Regions from separate parts of the Microbulbifer sp. MCCC 1A16149 genome, predicted to be linked through region 3. Evidence: predicted binding sites of a transcription regulator. Region 3 holds the regulator's gene; each other region holds the start of a gene.
The links. The regulator FNR, encoded in region 3, switches genes on or off when oxygen is low (the NO sensors DNR and NnrR bind a similar motif). The targets are predictions, from matches to a motif close to TTGATNNNNATCAA.

Region 1 (6,619 bases), 270 kb from region 3:
ATCTTGCGCCACAGCTGATCGTTACCACCGGCGATACGGAAGCGCTCGTCGGTACCCGCCAACGGGGTCGCACTGTTGATCGGGTTCCACGCCAACAGGTAAATCAGGTTCAATGCAGTCTGGTCTTCCGGCTGGAGGCCGTATTCAGCAACCAGGTCCGCCTGGAATACCTGGCCCATATTGGAGTTGGCACCAATACCAACCTGATCCATCCAGGTGTTGGAGTCGATGTAATCCAGCGCCTTGTGGGTATCGTTGTGCCAGTCGTAGGTGGGCAGCCAGGGCGCATCATGCTGGATCTTCTTGAAGATCTTGTAGGTTTCACGCCACTCTTCGTTCAGCTGGTGCTCGGAGTAGTGCTGGCCGTTGACGAAATACAGCTCGTTACCACCGGGCACTGCGTTGCCGTTGACATCTTCCACGTCCAGACCCAGCTCATTGGCCAGGTTGCGCACCGCATTGTGCTCGGTAGAGATCAGCTCACCGCCGCGCTCAACCGGGCCGCCAAAAATAGAGCGGTTGGTGCTTACACGGCCACCCAGACGGGTGTTGCCTTCAAACACGGTGCTGGCGATGCCGTACTGCTGCAGGCGATGGGCACAGCGGATACCCGCCACACCACCACCGATGATCGCAACGCGACCGGGGCGGCCATCGCCATTGCCGCCACCCGGGTCGGCTTGTGCCGGCTTGGACACGCCGCCGAGCGATGCACCCACACCTACCGCAGCGGCACCAAAGCCCAGCTGCTTGAGGAAGCGACGGCGCTCTTCCGCAGAAGCCGCCTTGCCACCCAGGCGCGCACCCTCGGTAACGATATCGAGACTTTCATCGGCGGATATTCCGGTTTTGTCAGATAGCGCCTGGGCAACACGCATGCGGCGCAGCAACCCCGCCATGGGGGATAGAGACTTGCGGCTTCTCATGATTATTTTCCTGTGAGTCGAGAGAATTGGGAACCACGTCCCAAAAGTTATTTTTCCCGCCATTCTACAGAGACACACAAGAAATGGAATATTTATTCGGTTTTTAGCCAATTAGCGGAACTGAGTACTTACAAACCTGGTAAATGCATGTTTTTTATCAAATTTTTCACTATGAGAGCCAAGTCAGCGGCGGGAAATGTTTGTTTTTCAGCCAGATTTAATTAGAGATTTTATTCTACGACCGGCAATTTCTGGCTCGGCCACCGACTGCAACCTAATCCCCTGCAGCCATCAACCGACGCCGAATTCCACAGGTCTTGCGCAGACGGGCAGACGAACGAACCCGCAACCCCCTCCAACAATCTGTCGCCGTTATCCTCCTCGGAAATCCCTTTTGCAGAGCACTGCTCAATGCGTTCAGTGAGCAATGGGCTCCCCGTAAAAAGCTGCTAGATTTTATCCACCGGCTGTGCGCCTGCCCCGCCCCTATGTCGAGGCACCGAGCTGTGGTCAGCCAACATCAAAACCAATTACAAGAAGTACCAGACAGAACTGGAGCCATATAAAAAGATGAAAAGACTCATTCCAACCCTGTTCACCAGCGCCCTCGCCCTCGCCATTTCCGCTCAGGCCAGCGCTGCCGACGACCGCTACATCATCAAATTCAAAGAAGGCAAAGGCCCCGCGGTCAAAGCGATGATGGAAAAGAACGGGGGCCGCTCCGCGCTTGCACTGGAGAAACGCGGCGCGATGGCTGCGAACCTCCCCGGCAAAGCGCTCAACGCACTGCGCAACAACCCCAACGTGGAATACGTCGAACTGGATGTGAAGCGCTACCCCATGGCGGAAACCGTTCCCTTCGGTATTCCCATGGTGCAGGCAGACCAGCTCAGTGATGCCATGGCCGGCAACCAGACGGTGTGTATCATCGACTCCGGCTATGACATCAATCACGAGGATCTTCCCAGCGGAAACGTAACTGGTAACTACGACTCAGGTACCGGCGACTGGTTTACCGACGAAAACAGTCACGGCACCCATGTAGCCGGCACCATCGCCGCGATTGGTGGAAACGGTAAAGGTGTCGTCGGCGTGAACCCGAACGGCAACCTCAACCTGCACATCGTCAAGGTATTCGGTGCCGACGGCTGGGCTTACTCCTCCTCTCTGGTGGCTGCGGCTGATGAATGCGCGACCAACGGTGCCAGCGTGATCAATATGAGCCTCGGCGGCACCTTCAAGTCCCGCACCGAGGAACGGGCTTTTGCCGATCTGTACGCAAACCAGAATGTACTCTCCATTGCCGCCGCGGGTAATGACGGCAATACCCGTCACTCCTACCCCGCGTCCTACGACGCGGTGGTATCCGTTGCAGCCATCGACAGCAACAAGGTAGTTGCCGACTTCTCTCAGCAGACGGATCAGGTGGAACTGGCTGGCCCCGGTGTGGATGTGCTGTCATCCGTGCCGACCGGCATGAGCCTGGAAACCAGCCTGGTCGTGAACGGTAGCGCTATTGAGGCGGCAGCCATGGAAGGCAGTCCGCAGGGTAGCGTCACCGGCAACCTGGTGGATTGCGGCCTGGGCGAAGCTGCCTGTGCCAGCGCTTCTGGCCAGGTGTGCCTGATCTCCCGCGGCAATATCAGCTTCGCGGAGAAAGTGCAGGCCTGTGAGGCCGGCGGCGGTATCGCAGCGGTAATCTACAACAACGAACCGGGTATGCTGTACGGCACCATGGGCGAAGTGGCCACAGGTATTCCGTCCGTGGGCATTACCGATACCGATGGTGCCGCACTCCTCGGCCAGCTGGGCAGCAGCGCAAGTTTGACGATCGAGCCTGGCGATTATGCCTACTTTAACGGCACCTCCATGGCCACGCCCCACGTTGCCGGCGTGAGCGCCCTGGTGTGGAGCCACTTCCCCAGCTGTTCCGCCAGCGAGATCCGCTCGGCGCTGGCCAGTACTGCGGAAGACCTGGGCGCAGCCGGACGTGACAATGCTTACGGCTACGGTCTGGTACAGGCCAAAGACGCAGTGGACTACCTCACAGCAAATGGCTGCTCCGGCAGCGGTAATGGCGGTGGCGACGGCGGCAATGGCGGCGGCGGCAAGCCCTGCAAAGGTAAAAATTGCACACAATAACCTGCACACGTTGAATTCAGGGGGCCAATTGGCCCCCTTTTTTGTAGTGCTCGAAAATTTGTACTCCCCGCCCGCAGGCAAATTGATTTAAATCAATTTGAGCCCGATGCCCACCGTTAGAATCCGCGGTCGCCTGTGCCCGCCCGCGCAGTCATAACAATAGTCAGGGGGAGTGACGGCAATGGGAAATGCCGACAGCGATATCGTTTTTCAGAGTTACGGCCGCTGCTGTAACAGAGAAGGCTTTTTCATCGACTTCTACGACCGCTTTATGGGCAGCTCCGAAGAGATCCGTGCCCTGTTCAAGGACACCGACATGCCGGCGCAGCGTCACCTGTTGCGCAACGGCATCATGCAACTGGTGCTGCACGCACGGGGCATGCCGGATACCAAACTGAAAGCATTGGGGAAAAGTCATTCACGCGGTGGCTACGGTATACGCCCGGACTGGTACGGCCTGTGGCTGGATGCGCTGCTGGCAACCCTGCGCGAGTACGATCCCGAGTTCAATGAAGACACCGCTCTGGCCTGGCGCCGGGCTATCGAGCCGGGAATAGAGCTGATCCGCGGCGCTTACTGAACCCAACATTCCCGATCCCCACATGTAAAAAAGGCTCGCCGCATAACGGCAAGCCTTTTCACCAATCTACAATTAATTACTGTTGAAGATCAGTCACACACTTGTTGTATTCCTGAATGTACACATTACTACCGCGGTTAGGCACTTCATTTGACTTGTCCGCAGCAGAGTTACGACAACCCTCGATCTGATCAGGAGTCAGGTTTGTCGCCGGAACAGTCTGGCTGCGCTGATACATGTGTGCAGCCTGGTCGCGGTGAGCCTGGACCTGAGGTTCCGGAACCTGATAAAACATACCGGTGCTTTCATTGAACTGATAGAAGTTATCTCCACTTTTCCAGTAAGTTTTACCAAGAATCTGGACTTCAGCACTGCCCGCAGGTAACTGATCCATTGGCTGCTGTGCCTGAGCAAAACCGGCAACGGTACAAAACAGTACTACTGGTAATAGATAACGCATTTGGGATCCTCCTCTTCGGATGTGCCACGAAGTCTATTGAGGCATGTGGAGGGTCCCAACCGAATATTTTCAAAAAATTAGCGCTGTGACCGCCATGTCAAGGTTGATTTTTTTGAACGGGAAAGATTCCGGAGAGAAGTACTAACGGGCTGAAACGACCTTGGATTTCAGCCCCCCTCTAAGCCAAAACAAGGAAATTTATTCCTCGCCCACCATGGCTTCCTGTTCCTGTTTTTGCTCTTCTCGCAACATTTCAAGATGCTCGGTACGCTGTGCCGCGGACTCTCGTTGCGGCGCCAGATCACCAACCGGCGCCGTTTCCCGATTCAGAGCACGCTCTGTCGCCTGCTGTTCCGCACTATAGTCCGGTGCCAGTACCAGTTTTGGTCCATTGCTGTTGAACCCGATCAGCACCCAGATAAAAAACAGCAAGCACAAAAAGCGGATAATGAGGGTGCGATCCAGCAGCCAGTGCAAACTCTCGCCGTGGCTGCGCAGAAAGCGCACCCGCAGGACAATATTCATTAGCAGCAACACACAGGCAGTAATCACCACCCAGGTGGAGAGACCACCGAAAGCGGTCATCAGCCAGTTGGCTATCTGTGAGTTAAACTCCATCGCTCATCCCTCATTAGCGCTTGCGCGCCACCTGTTTCACCTGATCGGAAAATACGGCCTGCTGCAGGCCGATGCTACCCAGCGCTTCAACCGGTACAAAAACCTTGTTCTCGGATTCGGCCATACGATCGAGCACCTCCAGGGTACGGTAGGCAAGATATTTATCCGTCACCGATTTCGCCAGCAGGTCGTTGACCTCTTTCTGCCCCATGGCTTTTTCACGGGCGATGGCGCGATTCATTTTCTCCCGCTCCAGGTCGCGTTCCATCTGAATCTTCTGGATTTCGAACTGAGCCTTTTCCTGCTCGATCAACTCACGCCCAATGCCATGTGGAAAAGTAACCTAGAAAGTAACCTGAGTGAATTCCTATATAAAAATAGATCAGAAAATCGATAGCCCAGTAAAAACCAGTGAGACTACTTTTTTCGCCGTCTTTCAGCCCAGCGAAAAAGTAACCTGGATCGGAGTTACTCAGGGCAGTAAATCCTTTACGTGAATGCGCCCAAAAACCAACCAGACCAAATTTTAACCTGTAATCCACTTTTTCGCAGAGGTGGAAAGCCGAGTCCTGCTAAGTCTTTCGCTATCAATAGTGAGCGACGCCAAAACAAACGAAAAGCTACCATCCCATGCCCTGCAATACTGACTTCCAGAGCAGCACCTATATTCGCATTTTGGTCGCCCCAAAGATTCATCGATTAATAGTATGTTTCTTTGAATTAAACGTGATAATTAATTACGTAATCTTTAATCAAAGGTGATCGCGAGCCATAACGATATCCAACCGACAAATTTCCTCGAAATGAATACATATATACCTGACCTCCCACCATCCCTTCCCCCAAACTTCGAAATCGTACTCATTGATATAGTTGACCACCTCTATTCCCAACGGGTTCTGATACAGTGTATTGAACTCACTTTCCCTACATCTTCAGCAAAACATCCTCGAACGAGCAGGTTAAATTCAGTAACTCCCCAGCTTAAAGAAATAAAAAAGGCCGCAACAGGAAATACCCGTTGCGGCCTGAAAGTCACTCACTTGATTTACTATTGATTTAAGGCTTCGTAGTAATTCGACCGCTCAATCAGCAGATCACACACAGGCTTATGGAGGTCTATATGGATAATATTACCCTCTTTATTCGCTCCCGGTGCACCCGTTTCGGTAAGCAACTGCTCTTCCGGCGTCATAGCACAGTACATCTGGAAGCCATCGTTATTCGCCGTCCAGCCTCCAGTAGGTTCACCGTAAGGACCTGCACACCACTGACACGCGTCCAGAGGCGTCTCTCCGTTACCCCATTCGAGGCCAGACAGCTGCCAGGCGTGCACTCCGCCAATAGCATCCTTGTTTGCCTCAGCGCGCGCGTACCAGTCGATAAACTTCTGATGTCGAGTCTGCAGGTCCTGCGTCACGCTCGCCTCGGAGGCAACTGGCCAGCTGAACTCACCGATGTACGTCGGCTTGCTCAGCACCCGCCCAACTTCCGCCAGCTGGTCGATATTTGCCAGCGTTTCTGCATCTGACATATTCCACCAGGTTGGGTACAGATGCGCGCTGATCGCATCGATGGTGGGCAAGTCGTTAACGTACTTGATGAAGTTGAAGTCATCACCGGTACCATTGTGGCCGAACGAAGATTCTGCGCCGATGGACACCAGGTGATTGGGTGCCAGCGTCTTAAGCAGGCTGGAAACATCACTCGCCCATGCCTTGAAGATATCGGCATCACAGCCGCTGGAACAACGTGGCTCATTCGCCAGCTCCCACATCATGATCGCAGGATCTTCCGCGTAGGTGTAACCGGTGAGCGGGTTGTGATGCTGCAACAGCTCGGTGATAAACCCTTTGAATTTCTCCACCGACGACGGCGTGGAGTAATGCGGGG
Region 2 (6,619 bases), 2.2 Mb from region 3:
GCTGGCGCTGCGCGAGCCGCATTACGGCTATTCGCTGCGCAAACGCCTGGGCGCAAAAGGCCTGGAAATTGACGAGGGCACTCTGTATCCGTTGTTGCGCCGCCTGGAGGACCAGGGGTTGTTGCGCAGCCACTGGCTGCAGGAAGAGGGCCGCAAGCGGCGCTTTTACCAGATCGACGCTGGCGGCGAGATTGCTCTGACGCAGATGCGCGCGGAGTGGCTCCGTCTGAATAGTGTGATTGATCAACTCGGCATTCAGGGATAGCGCACGGTTACGTTGGGCGGAGTGCCGGAATGAAAAACTTATTCGAGGGAAATTGGATGAGCTGGGTACAGCGATATATCGACAATGTACGGACTTACCTGCCGGCGCAATTGCGTGAAGATGTCGGCAATGAACTTTATTCGGATCTGCAGGACCAGTGCGATGAGCTGAGTGATTCTCTGGGGCGCCCCCTGACCGATGAGGAAGTGCTCACTTTGATCGCGAAAAAAGGCCACCCGATGGTGGTTGCGGCGGGTTACCAGTCCCGCCGTTCGCTGGTCAGCGAGCCGCTGTTTCCAGTGTATCTACAGGTACTGAAATTGGTGATTGCTGTGATTGCCGTGGTCTCTGCGATTGACGTGATTGCAGCGTTATATTTTGAGGTAAAGGTGAATTTTGTCCGCGCTGCCGTGAGCTGGTTTGCCGGCGTATACGAGGGTGCTATTCACGCATTTGCCTGGGTAACCCTGGTGTTTTTCCTTGCCGGCGGAAAACTTGGCTACGGCAAGGTACTCGAAAACTGGAATCCGCGCGCGCTGCCGAAAGTCGCCCATGGTGGTCGCCGCATACAGCGCTTCGACTCCGCGGTGGAGTTCGCGGTGACGCTGCTCGCCATGGCCTGGGTGAATGATATCTGGAGACTGCCGATGGCGGAGGGCGGGCTGACATTTTCTCCCGCGTTTGAGGCAGCTCTGCCGTGGTTGAATATTGCCCTCGGGCTCAGCGTGGTGATGTCACTGATCAAACTGGTGTCGCCCTACTGGACGCAACCACGACTCTATGCAGACATTGCCCTGAACATTTGTTGGTTGGGGTTACTGGTGGTCTTGATGTCAATCTACCCGCCTTTTTCACTGGTGTGGCAAGGCGGGGAAGTTTGGCAGCCGAGCGCCGGTGGCTGGCGTGCTGGTGTGGGTATTGTGATCGCAATTACCGGCTGGGATCTGCTGCAGAACCTGCGTGTGCTGCTGCGGCAGCGGGCGGAATCCGCAGGGCGGTAGCCAGCCCCCCGCGTTAAACGCTTGGGGCGGTGGCAATGCGTTTAAAGGCGGCGGCGGCGGCAGAAAGTCCGCCACTGCTGCGGGTCAGAATACCCACCTGATGCACCACCTCCGGTTCCGCCAGTGGTTTGCACACCAGCCCGTAGCCGCGCATCTGCTCCTCACACAGACTGGGCACGGCACTGACGCCGAGCCCGGATTGCACCAGCCTGCCAATGGTGCTGAGCTGGTTTGCCTCACACAGCAAACGGGCGGCCTGCGCCCCGGGCTGACATCCGGCGAAGGCGCTGTCCGTCCAGCGCCGTACCGCGGATCCTCGATTCATGGCAATAAATGCCTCCTGTGCGAGGTCGTGCCAGCGCAGGTTTTTCTTTTTCCCCAGTCGGTGTCCCGCGGGCAGTACCGCAATAAAGCGATCATCGGCGATGGGGGTGAAGCTGAGGTTGCCAAGGTCATCCGGGCGGAAACTGATGCCCAGTTCCGCGCGTCCGTCCTGAACCGCACTGACCACCCGTTCCATCACGATATCCTCTATCACGATGTTGATATCCGGGTGTCGCCGGTGAAACTTCTCCAGCAGGGCGGGCAGCTGGTTGAGGGCATAGGCGGGAATCGCAGCAATGGAGAGCTGCCCGTGTTGCAGCTGGAAGCGCTGTTGCACCGCATCCAGTGTGTTATCCCAGTTGTGCAGCAGTTGCTGGGCGCGCTCCACAAACTGGGTACCCTCGGGGGTGAGCACCAGTTGCCGACCGTCCCGGCTGAACAGTTCACCGCCCAGGGATTCCTCCAGGCTGCGAATGGCGATAGAGATAGCCGGCTGCGATACGTGCAGCTGCGCACTGGCCTCCGCCAGACTGTGGGTGCGGGCCACAGCCACGAAGGCCCGCAGTTGCTTGATGGTGGCGCTCACGTCGGATTTCCCCTGTTGTGGTCATGGCCCGGATAAAGCGTATATTAAGTAAATGTTAACAAATATAAAAAAGTTTAAATTAGTTTTAACTGTTAGACCAAGGCATGATTGTCTCCATGGCGAGACCGCGAATAATGATCAGCGGTCACAGCGAGGTGGCGCAGGCGGAGATCGCCCGCGCACCCACACAAACCAATAACAAGCGCCATACTTGCGGGAAGCTGTTTCCTCGCAGGTTTCCGCAGCAAAATCGAGAGAGTTTGGTCGAGATGAGCAATCCCGTAGCGCCCCTTTGGCAACCCACCCCCGAAGCCGTAGCCCGCACCCAGATGGATCAGTTTCGTCGCCGGGTGAACGAGCAGCATGAGACTTCACTGCCGGATTACAGCGCCCTGTACCAGTGGTCTGTGGATAACCGGGCCTCCTTCTGGAGTGAGCTGTGGGATTTTGGCGAGGTTGTCGCCAGTGAGCGCGGCGAGCGGGTATTGGGGAAAGACACCATGCCCGGCGCCGAGTGGTTTCCGGATGCGCGACTGAACTTCGCCGAAAACCTGCTGAAGTTCCGCGATGATCGGGTCGCCTTGATCGAACGTCTCGAGAACGGCCGTCGCCGCCAGCTGACCTATGCTGAGCTCTTCGACAAGGTTGAGCAGCTGGCATCGGCTCTGGTCAGTGCCGGTGTTGGCAAGGGCGACCGGGTAGCGGGTTTTATGCCCAACATCATCGATACCGCAGTGGCGATGCTCGCCACTACCAGCCTGGGCGCGATCTGGACCTCCTGTTCCCCCGATTTCGGAATCAACGGGGTGCTGGACCGCTTCGGCCAGGTGGAACCGAAGGTGCTGTTCGCCTGTGAAGGCTATTTCTATAACGGCAAGACTATTGATTCCCTGCCGCGCCTGGCACAGATCGTCGAGCAGATTGAATCCATCCAGCAGCTGGTGGTGGTACCCGTGGCGCGCGACGCGGCGCAGACAGCGGATGCCATCGGTGACCTCGACAGGGCCATCACACTGGACGCGTTTACCGGCACTGCGCCGACCCGTGCACTGAGCTTTGAGCAGACCGAATTCAACCACCCGCTGTATATCATGTACTCCTCCGGTACGACCGGCGTGCCCAAATGTATCGTGCACGGTGTGGGCGGTACCCTGCTGCAGCATATTAAAGAACACCGTCTACACACGGATATTTCCCGCGACGACACCCTGTTTTACTTCACCACCTGTGGCTGGATGATGTGGAACTGGCTGGTGAGCGGACTGGCCTGTGGCGCCACCCTGGTGTTGTACGATGGTTCGCCGTTCTACCCGGCAGCCCAGTGCCTGTGGGATATGGCGGACGAGGAAAACATCAGTGTGTTCGGCACCAGTGCCAAATACATTGCCGCGCTGGAAAAAGCCGGCTGCAAACCCTGTGAGAGCCACAAGCTGGAGCGTTTGCGCGCGGTACTTTCCACCGGCTCCCCACTGGCCCACGAGGGGTTCCGTTACGTGTACCGGGATATCAAGTCGGATGTCTGCCTGTCTTCCATTTCCGGCGGTACCGACATTGTCTCGTGTTTTGCCCTGGGCAATCCGGTGTTGCCGGTGTATCCCGGCGAGTTGCAGTGTCGCGGACTCGGTATGGCGGTAGAGGTCTGGAACGACGACGGCAAGGCGGTACTGGAAGACAAGGGAGAGCTGGTTTGCGCCAAGTCTTTCCCGTGTATGCCCATCGGTTTCTGGAATGATCCCGACGGCAGCAAATACCACGGTGCCTACTTCGACAACTGGCCCGGTGTCTGGGCCCATGGGGACTATGCGGAAATCACCGAACACGGCGGCGTGATCATCTATGGTCGTTCCGATGCGGTGCTCAATCCCGGTGGTGTGCGTATCGGCACCGCAGAAATCTACCGCCAGGTGGAAAAGGTTGAGGAGGTGCTGGACAGCATCTGCATCGGCCAGGAGTGGCGTGACGATGTACGAGTGGTGCTGTTTGTGGTGTTGCGTGAAGGCCTGACCCTGGACGACGACCTGATCCAGAAGATTCGAACCACGATTCGCGCCAATACCACGCCCCGCCATGTGCCGGCCAAAGTGATCCAGGTTGCGGATATCCCGCGTACCATCAGCGGCAAGATTGTGGAGCTGGCAGTGCGCAACGTGGTGCACGGTAAGCCGGTCAAGAATCAGGAGGCGCTGGCCAATCCGGAAGCGCTGAAGCTGTATGAAAAACTGCCTGAGCTCGCTGGTGAATAACTGCCGCCAGGCGAGCCGCGGTAACCGGCAAAAAAGCCGGATTCAGCAGACTGATCCGGCACAAGGCTAGGCATTTTTTTCAGCAAGCTGTGGCCCGGGAACTAAGGTTCCCGGGCTTCTGCGTTTGGGTTATGCCGTTTTCATTCGGTGACCGGTGTCCGCCTTCTCCAATCGCGCCTGCTCTTCATTCATCTTGCGCAGCGCCATCCGGGTAATATACCCGCCCATCACACATACAAAGGCGATGATGCCCAGGCTCAGTAGGCCGGAAAAACTGGTGAACAGGTCGATCATTGCGTCCATGATTGCCTCCGCGATTGATTAGGCGGGGATTGTTCGTTTTCCCCAGCCACTTGCCTTTAACTGACTCCAGTGTAAAGTGGCGCCGATTGTGCCCCTTGATCCAGGTCAAGGCTCCGTCAGTTTGCCGCGTGTTTCAGCGGATTCCGGGCTTTGATTGCACTTTGGTGGGAGGGCTGGCGGCCGGTGATACATCGCCTGCTGCGCTACCCGGAATGAACGATTCTGCGCTAGGCTTGCGTTACGCTGTAGAAAACGGATTCCGGTATCTGTTCACAAAAACTCAGCCTCTATAAATCAATAATTTCACGGAAGATAAATATGATTACCTATCTATACTGGGCCGCTGTTATTTCGCTGGTCGTACTGTCCCTTTTTGCAGGCAGTCGGCTCGGTAGCCTGGGTAAAGGTGCCATTGTCGGTGCCATCATCTTTCTCGCCGGCTGGCTTGCCTATTACTTCCATTTCGAACAGGTGTTCGTGAAACGCTTCGGCGGGGTGATGCGTATCACTGTGCCGGAGGGGCAACGCCATCTGGGCGCCACCTGGAAAGATGACAACCTCTGGGTGGAAAACTACGACCCCGAAAGCAACGAGTGCATCTTCAGCGAATATTCCAAGGGCAACCTGCTGGAAGGGCGGGTCATCGTCCGCAACTGTAACCCGTTGATGGAGCGCACCGGCTCAGCGACGGCGCCTGGACGCTGAATTGTCTCAAGGGGCTGGCCAGATCATCGACGTAACCCCTCGACTGGCATACCGGCCGGTGGTGTAAAGTCCGGTAAAGTTGCGCCGACTGCGGCAACTTTCACCGGCGCTCGGCGTTGCAGTGTTGATGATTGGCAAACGGATATTTGTCTTGCGCGTATTTTTCTTCGCTTCCATGGTTTCCCGCTTTCAGATCGCGGCGTTCGTGCTGCTCGCTCTATCGCTGTTGCTGTTGCCTCAGGCGGGTAATGCCCTGCCATTTTTCGACAATCTGCCCAAATTCAAAATCCGCGTTTCCGAAGACCGCGAGCTTCAGGACTGGCTGAAAGACCAGGTCAAGGAACAGCGCAAATCCAGCAGTGTGCTCAAGGCCTACGAGGATCCACTGGATGTGGCCCGCTACGAGCGCGGCACCCTGGAAAAACTGCTGCGTTCGCGCGGTTATTACGATGGCCGGGTTCGGCAATCGGTGACCGACGGCGAGATCCTGTACCGGGTCGTGCCCGGGCCGCTGTACCGCATTAAATCTCTCGAAGTGAATATGCCTCCGCACCTCAAGTCCGGTTTCCCGGGTGTGGGATTGCGGGAGGGTGAACCCCTGGAGGCGGAAAAGGTCACCGAGGGCGTTAAACGTATTGAAAATTACCTGGCGGAAAATGCCTGCCTGCTGAATGTGGATGTGGATTACCAGGCGACGGTCATTCACAGCGAACATGCGGCGAGACTGGAATACCGTGTGGCGCAGAGCCCCGAGGTAAATATTGGACAGGTGTATGTGGAAGGGGTGACCACGGTTGATGAGGACTTTCTGCGCAAGCGCCTGAAGCTGGAACCGGGAGACTGTTTCTCCCGGGGAAAAATGGATGCGGCCAAGCTGCGCCTGCTGCGCACCAACCTGATTGCCGGGGTGAACGCGGAGGTTTCCGAGCCCAGCGCAGGGATTGTGGATATCACTTTTCTGGTGATCGAGCGCAAGCACCGGACGATTCGTCTGGGGGTGGGGTACACATCCGATGAGGGCGCTGGAGTCTCGGCGGGTTGGGAACACCGCAATATTCTCGGTCGCGGTGAAAAGATTGAGGTGGAAACCCGGGTCAACGAGGTAAAACAGTCCCTCAAGACGGAGCTGCTGGTACCGCGCTTCTTTCGCGATGATCAGGATTTTTCCGCCAAGGCCGAAGCATCCAATGAA
Region 3 (6,619 bases):
CGACGATGGCACCTTTGGGTACGCGGAACGACAGGTCGTCAATCAGCACGCGATCGCCGAACGCCTTGCTCACATGGTTCAGTTCGATCACGTTGTCACCCAGGCGCTCGCCCGGTGGAATGTAGATCTCATTGGTCTCGTTGCGGGCCTGGAATTCCTGGGACTGCATTTCTTCCAGGCGGGACAGACGGGCCTTGTTCTTGGACTGGCGGCCCTTCGGGTTCTGGCGCGCCCACTCCAGTTCTTTCTGCATGGCTTTAGCGCGCGCCTGTTCGCCTTTCTGTTCCTGCTCCAGACGCTTCTCTTTCTGTTCCAGCCAGGTGGTGTAGTTACCTTCCCAGGGAATACCGTGGCCGCGGTCCAGTTCCAGAATCCAGCCGGCCACATTGTCGAGGAAGTAGCGATCGTGGGTAATGGCTACCACGGTGCCGTCGAAGTCGTGCAGGAAGCGTTCGAGCCAGTACACGGATTCGGCGTCCAGGTGGTTGGTGGGTTCGTCCAGCAGCAGCATGTCGGGGCGGGACAGCAGCAGGCGGCACAGGGCCACACGGCGCTTTTCACCACCGGACAGGTTGTTCACATCGGCATCCCACGGCGGCAGGCGCAGAGCGTCGGCAGCCACTTCGAGGCGGTGCTCCATGTTGTGGGCGTCCCAGGCCTGGATCACGTCTTCGTACTGCTGCTGCTTTTTGGCCAGGGCGTCGAAGTCGGCGTCGGGCTCGGCGTAGTCGGCATAGACCTGCTCGAGGCCGGCGAGGGCGTCGATGGCTTCGCGCATACCGTCTTCGACGTTGCCGCGCACGTTCTTGGCCGGGTCCAGCTGCGGTTCCTGGGGCAGGTAGCCGACCTTGATGCCGGGCATGGCACGGGCTTCGCCGTTATAGTCCTGGTCGACCCCGGCCATGATGCGCAGCAGGGTGGATTTGCCGGCGCCGTTCAGGCCGAGAACGCCAATTTTAGCGCCAGGGAAGAAGGACAGGGAAATATCTTTCAGAATCTCACGCTTGGGCGGAACAACCTTGCCCACGCGGTTCATTGTGTATACGTATTCAGCCATTAGAGCATCATTCCAGTCGGTCAGAATTTGCGCGCAAGTTAGCAGTTTGGTGGGAAAGTTCAACCTGCTCTTTCACGTTGTTTATTGGCAATTGTTATGGTGGTTAGTTGGTTGTCCTACGTTGGTCCTCGGGCAGTCCTTTGGCGGCCCTGCTACCGGTAAAACCCTCGCAAGACACGCCGTGCACCCATCCCTGGGGCTCTGCACCGCCATCCATGGCGGTGAAGGTCTTGCGAGGGTTTTACCGGTATCAGCGCCTTCGCATCGAGAACTGTAGTTTCTGTTCACTGCGGAGTCGTCGTGCAACGTAGCGTTGCTGTAGATGCGAAGGCGGAGTGGCGGGGGAAAGGTTTCAAAAGCGTCGGCGACAGGGATGTCGTCGACGCAGCCTACAGGGATGTATTTATGGCGGTTTTGAAACCTTTCCCCCGGTGCTCCGCCGCCACTGAGGGTGAGGTAAGGCGCACCACTGAACCCGCGTGCCCCAGGCTAAACAAGGAAGGGAAGCAGGAGGTAATGCCACCACCATCCCATCTATGTTTAACTTTGCCCCAAATAAGACAACCGGGAACCAGTATGACCCAGGAATCACTCCTTATCGTCGACCGTCAGGGCCCCATCGGCAAATTGACGCTCAATCTGCCCAAAGCCCTGAATGCACTCAACCTCGACATGATCGACCGGATGGCTGCCCAGCTGGACCAGTGGGAAGCCGACGACAGTGTCGCCTGTATCTGGATCGAAGGGGCAGGGGAAAAGGCCCTGTGTGCGGGCGGAGATGTGGTGGCGTTGCATCGGGAATCCGGTAGCTACGGGGATCAGGGTGCGAGCCAGTTTGTGCAGGACTTCTTCACCCGGGAGTATCGCCTCGACTACCGTATCCACACCTATCCCAAGCCCATCATCGTGTGGGGCAACGGTATTGTCATGGGCGGCGGTATTGGCATCATGAGTGGCGCCAGCCACCGGATCGTCAGCGAAACCACGCGCATGGCCATGCCCGAAATCACCATCGGCCTGTTCCCCGATGTCGGCGGCAGCTGGTTCCTGAATCGCATGCCCGGGCGTATCGGCCTGTTCCTTGGCCTCACCGGAGCCCAGTTTAACGGCAGTGATGCCATCTATGCGGGAATGGCCGATCGCATGGTCGCGAGCGCAGACAAGGATGCGCTTCTCTCCAGCCTCGCCCGGCAGACATTCTCTGCAGACGCCGAGCAGAATGGAGTGCTGGTCAGTAGAGCGGTTCAGGCCAACGAAATAGCGCAGGACCAGCGACCCGCGTCCAACCTGCGCGCGCACTACGATGTTATCCAGCAACTGACGGACGCGCCGACCCTTGCCGACGTTTATCAAACTATCGTCAATTACGCTGGTGAAGACTCCTGGCTGCAGCGCGCTGCCGCGACGCTGAAAGCCGGCTGCCCGCTTACCGCGGGTGTCGTCTGGGAACAGTTGCGGCGGGCTCGGCACATGTCCCTTGCCGAAGTGTTGCAAATGGAACTGGCCCTCGCGGTCAACATGTGCAGCAATGGGCAGGTAAAAGAAGGGGTGCGTGCACTGTTGATTGATAAGGATCGCAATCCCCAGTGGCAGCCCGCGACGCTGGAAGGTGTTACACCAGAGCTGGTGGCTGCGTGTTTTAAGCAGCCCTGGGAGACCAATCCGCTGGCAGATTTATAGCGGGTGATTTTCCGGGTAACGGAGCGTTGCAAGAAAAATAATAAAAGGAGAAAACAGAATGGCAGAAGTAAACAAAATCGCCTTTATCGGCCTCGGCAACATGGGTGGCCCAATGGCGGCGAATCTGGTGAAGAAGGGATTCCCGGTCGCCGCCTTTGATCTTTCCAGCGCGGTGCTCGACAGGGCTGTAGCCAGTGGTTGCACCAAAGCCGCCAGTGCCGAGGCCGCTATCGAAGGTGCAGATGTGGTGATATCCATGTTGCCCAGTGGCGAAGCCGTGCGCTCCCTGTACCTTGGCGTGCACGGCCTGCTGCAGGCGATGGGTCCGGAGGTGCTGCTGATCGATTGTTCCACCATTGCCGCCGAAGACGCCCGCCAGGTGATTGCCGCCGCCGGTGAGCGCGGCATCGATGCGGTGGACGCGCCGGTGTCCGGTGGCACTGCGGCGGCCGCTGCGGGCAGTCTGTCATTTATGTGCGGCGGCGAAGCGGCGGCGGTGGAGCGGGCGCGCCCGGTACTGGCGGCCATGGGTGCGAATATTTTTCACGCCGGGCCCGCGGGCAGCGGCCAGATAGCGAAAATCTGTAACAACATGCTGCTCGCCATCCATATGATCGGAACCGCTGAAGCCCTGCAACTGGGGGTGGACAACGGGCTGGACCCGAATGTTCTGTCACAGATCATGGGCGTCAGTTCCGGCGGCAACTGGTCACTGGAAAAATACAATCCTTATCCCGGGGTCATGGAAAATGTACCCGCGTCGCGCAATTACGAGGGCGGTTTTTCGGTGGCGCTGATGCTCAAGGATCTGGGGCTCGCCATGGACACCGCTGCTGGCAGTGCGTCTTCGACGCCGCTGGGGGCACTTGCGAAAAACCTGTATCAACTACACGGCGGCGACCCGATCAACAGTGCGCTGGACTTCTCCAGTATCCAGAACCTGTTCCGGCGTCCGGTGGGGGACTAACGGGAAATCCTGTATGTTTTGGCAATGATCCGGCAATTGATCTGTATCAAGCGCCGGTCTCTGCCAGACGGGTACCTTTGCCCGATCCGACATTCCCGCTCGATGAATCTGGATCACAGGTTACCCGTCAATGGACGAAAACAGCTTTGCCGGCGCTGACAGCGCCAGTGACCCGGCGGTATCTACCGCTATTTCTTCGGCGTTATCCCAGGCGCTGTTGGCGCGTTATGCCGGCCCCTGTCCGCGCTATACCTCTTACCCCACCGCCGACCGGTTTGTGCCGCTGAGTGCTGGCACCGGCTCGCCGGAGTCCGGTGGAAAACCCTGGGAGGCACTGCAGGATGTGCAGACATTGTCGCTGTACGTGCATATCCCGTTCTGCCGTTCCCTGTGTTATTTCTGCGCCTGTAACAAGGTGATCACCCGTCAGTACGGTCTCGCCTCTACCTATCTGGACCGGGTGCTGCAGGAAGCGCAGTGGTACCGGGAGCGGGTCGCCGACGTTCCGGTGACGCAGTTGCATTTAGGCGGCGGCACGCCGACCTACCTGAACGACAGCGATCTGACCCGCCTGATCCACGGCCTGCAGGAAGTGTTCGCGCTGCAGCCCGGAGAGGATGCGGAGTACAGCATTGAGGCCGATCCGCGGGTACTGGAAGTGGAAACCCTGGATACGCTGCGAGGCCTGGGATTCAACCGGCTGAGTATGGGGATTCAGGACTTTAACCCGGATGTGCAGCGCGCCATCAACCGGATCTGTCCGCCCGAGCAGGTGCGGGCGCTTACCCATGCGGCACGCGAGCGCGGCTTTCGCTCCATCTCCTACGACCTGATCTACGGGCTACCGGGACAGGACGTGGAGAGTCTCGAGCGCACCATCGACACGGTGATCGACCTGGCCCCGGATCGCATTGCGCTGTATCACTACGCGCACCTGCCGCAGCGGTTCAAGGCGCAGCGCCTGATCAGTACGGACCTGATCCCGTCCCCCGAGTCGAAGATCGCCATGCAACTGGCGGCAAGTCGCCGGCTGATCGATGCGGGATACCTGTTCCTGGGGATGGACCACTTTTCCCGCCCGGATGATCCCATGGCTGCCGCTGCCACACGGGGTCAGCTGGCGCGCAACTTCCAGGGGTATACGTTGATGCCGGCGGATGCGCTAGTGGGCCTCGGCGCCTCGGCGATCAGCTACAGCCGCGATGGCTATTGGCAGAACCACCACGGGCAGAAGGAGTATGCCGGGGCAATTTCTGAAAGCGGCCAGGCAATCTGTCGCGGCTGGCAGCTGGATGATGATGATCGCGTGCGCCAGTGGATGATCATGGAGCTGATGTGCCATCTCCGGCTGCGCAAACGCGATGTGGAAGCCCGCATCGGGCGTCCCTTCGCGGCCTACTTTGCGCCGGAGCTGGCGCGATTACAGCCCTTGATTGCGGACGGGCTGTTGCTCAACACGGATGATGACCTGGAAGTCACAGAGCGTGGCCGCTGGTTTTTGCGCAATATTGCCTCTGCTTTTGATCGCTACCTGCACGGCAGTGAAACTGCGGCCCAATACTCCCGTGTGCTTTAAAAGGGCGATGGGGATACAATTTTGACATGGGCGTTTGTGCCCCTGATTTAAGCAATGCTTGTGCCCTGAATTCGGGAAATGGAAGAGACAATGTCGAAACCCTCAACCGCGGTCAATTGTGGAAGTTGTTCGGTCAGAAGGCTGTGCCTGCCCGTGGGCCTGGCGGAGGAGGACATCGAGCGCCTCGAACAGGTGACGCGCAAGAAGAAAATCCTTAAGGCGGGAGACACCCTGTTTCGCGCCGGCGATCCCTTTTCCAATCTGTACGCGATCCGTTCCGGCAGCTTCAAGTCGGCGGTGATCGGTGCCGATGGCGATACCCAGGTCACGCATTTTGCCCTGCCCGGTGAACTGCTGGGGTTGGATGCCTACAGTGGTGGTTCGCACCCGGGCTACGCGGAAGCGCTGGAAGACAGCAGCGTGTGTGTACTGCCGTTCACCCAGCTGGAGAACCTGGCGCAGCAGGTGCCGGCACTGCAGAAGCAGATCTACAACATTTTTTCCGAAGAGCTGAAGCAGGACAGCGATGTGCTGTTGCTGTTGGGCAAGCGCTCGGCGGAAAGCCGCCTGGCGGCGCTGCTGATTAATATTTCCAGCCGCTACGCCCGTCGCGGCTACTCCGCCAGCGAATTCAAACTGTCCATGCAGCGGATCGACATCGCCAACTATCTGGGCCTGACCGCGGAAACGGTCAGCCGGTTGATTTCGCGCTTCCAGAAGCAGGGCCTGATCCGTGTACAGGGCAGGGCGATTACCATTCTCGATCTGATCGCGCTCAGCGAGCTGGCGGGCACCCACTGCAGTTACGAAAACGACTGACCGCTTCGTGAAGCGGCCAGTCCCTGCTCAACAGGCTGTCGTCACTTTATTCTCCGCGAGATCCTGATAGATAGCCTCGTAGAGACGCTTGACGCCGCGATGGAAATGACAGCTCTGCCTGTCCGCCAGGGCTGCGGTGACTTCTTCCCAATCGGTTTCTGTCAGGTACTGGTTGACCAGTGGCAGCAATATCTCATTTTCTTTTCGCATATGTTCGCGCTGCAGGGAAATATACTCGCGAGCGGTACTGAATAGCTGTTCCCGTTCCACGGCGGCATCATTGGCGACGGCATAAAAGAGCCGGTTCATACTGCGTGTGGCCTCGGCGATAGCCCGGTGTTCCCGGGATATCTGCTCCACCACATCCCTAATATCCAGCGGTTTACCCAGCAACTGTTCGAATACCAGGTCCTCCACCGGGTGGTGCCACTGGTCCGGGTAAACGGAGAAGTAATCCAGCGCATCGAGAATCATGCTCAGGGTCGCGGGATCGCGATCCTGTTGAGCCAACTCTTGTAAC

Region 1: ACONT6_RS00820 (globin) is a predicted target of FNR. The motif match lies at 3,151-3,164, and genes of this name have one in related genera.
Region 2: ACONT6_RS11875 (DUF3149 domain-containing protein) is a predicted target of FNR. The motif match lies at 4,818-4,831, and genes of this name have one in related genera.

Annotation. Positions count from the first base shown of each region.
Region 1 is NZ_CP185959.1:198,768-205,386, reverse strand. Features, by position in the region: gene ACONT6_RS00830 (flavin monoamine oxidase family protein) at 1-926, opposite strand, end outside; gene ACONT6_RS00825 (S8 family serine peptidase) at 1,497-3,068, shown strand; gene ACONT6_RS00820 (globin) at 3,250-3,648, shown strand; gene ACONT6_RS00815 (hypothetical protein) at 3,725-4,108, opposite strand; gene ACONT6_RS00810 (hypothetical protein) at 4,307-4,726, opposite strand; gene ACONT6_RS00805 (hypothetical protein) at 4,740-4,994, opposite strand; gene ACONT6_RS00800 (X2-like carbohydrate binding domain-containing protein) at 5,778-6,619, opposite strand, start outside.
Region 2 is NZ_CP185959.1:2,806,028-2,812,646, reverse strand. Features, by position in the region: gene ACONT6_RS11895 (PadR family transcriptional regulator) at 1-265, shown strand, start outside; gene ACONT6_RS11890 (hypothetical protein) at 295-1,266, shown strand; gene ACONT6_RS11885 (LysR substrate-binding domain-containing protein) at 1,280-2,176, opposite strand; gene ACONT6_RS11880 (acetoacetate--CoA ligase) at 2,446-4,419, shown strand; gene ACONT6_RS11875 (DUF3149 domain-containing protein) at 4,549-4,722, opposite strand; gene ACONT6_RS11870 (hypothetical protein) at 5,041-5,427, shown strand; gene ACONT6_RS11865 (autotransporter assembly complex protein TamA) at 5,555-6,619, shown strand, end outside.
Region 3 is NZ_CP185959.1:465,626-472,244, forward strand. Features, by position in the region: gene ettA (energy-dependent translational throttle protein EttA) at 1-1,057, opposite strand, end outside; gene ACONT6_RS01940 (enoyl-CoA hydratase/isomerase family protein) at 1,634-2,737, shown strand; gene mmsB (3-hydroxyisobutyrate dehydrogenase) at 2,796-3,704, shown strand; gene hemN (oxygen-independent coproporphyrinogen III oxidase) at 3,835-5,280, shown strand; gene fnr (fumarate/nitrate reduction transcriptional regulator Fnr) at 5,371-6,099, shown strand; gene ACONT6_RS01960 (hemerythrin domain-containing protein) at 6,127-6,619, opposite strand, start outside.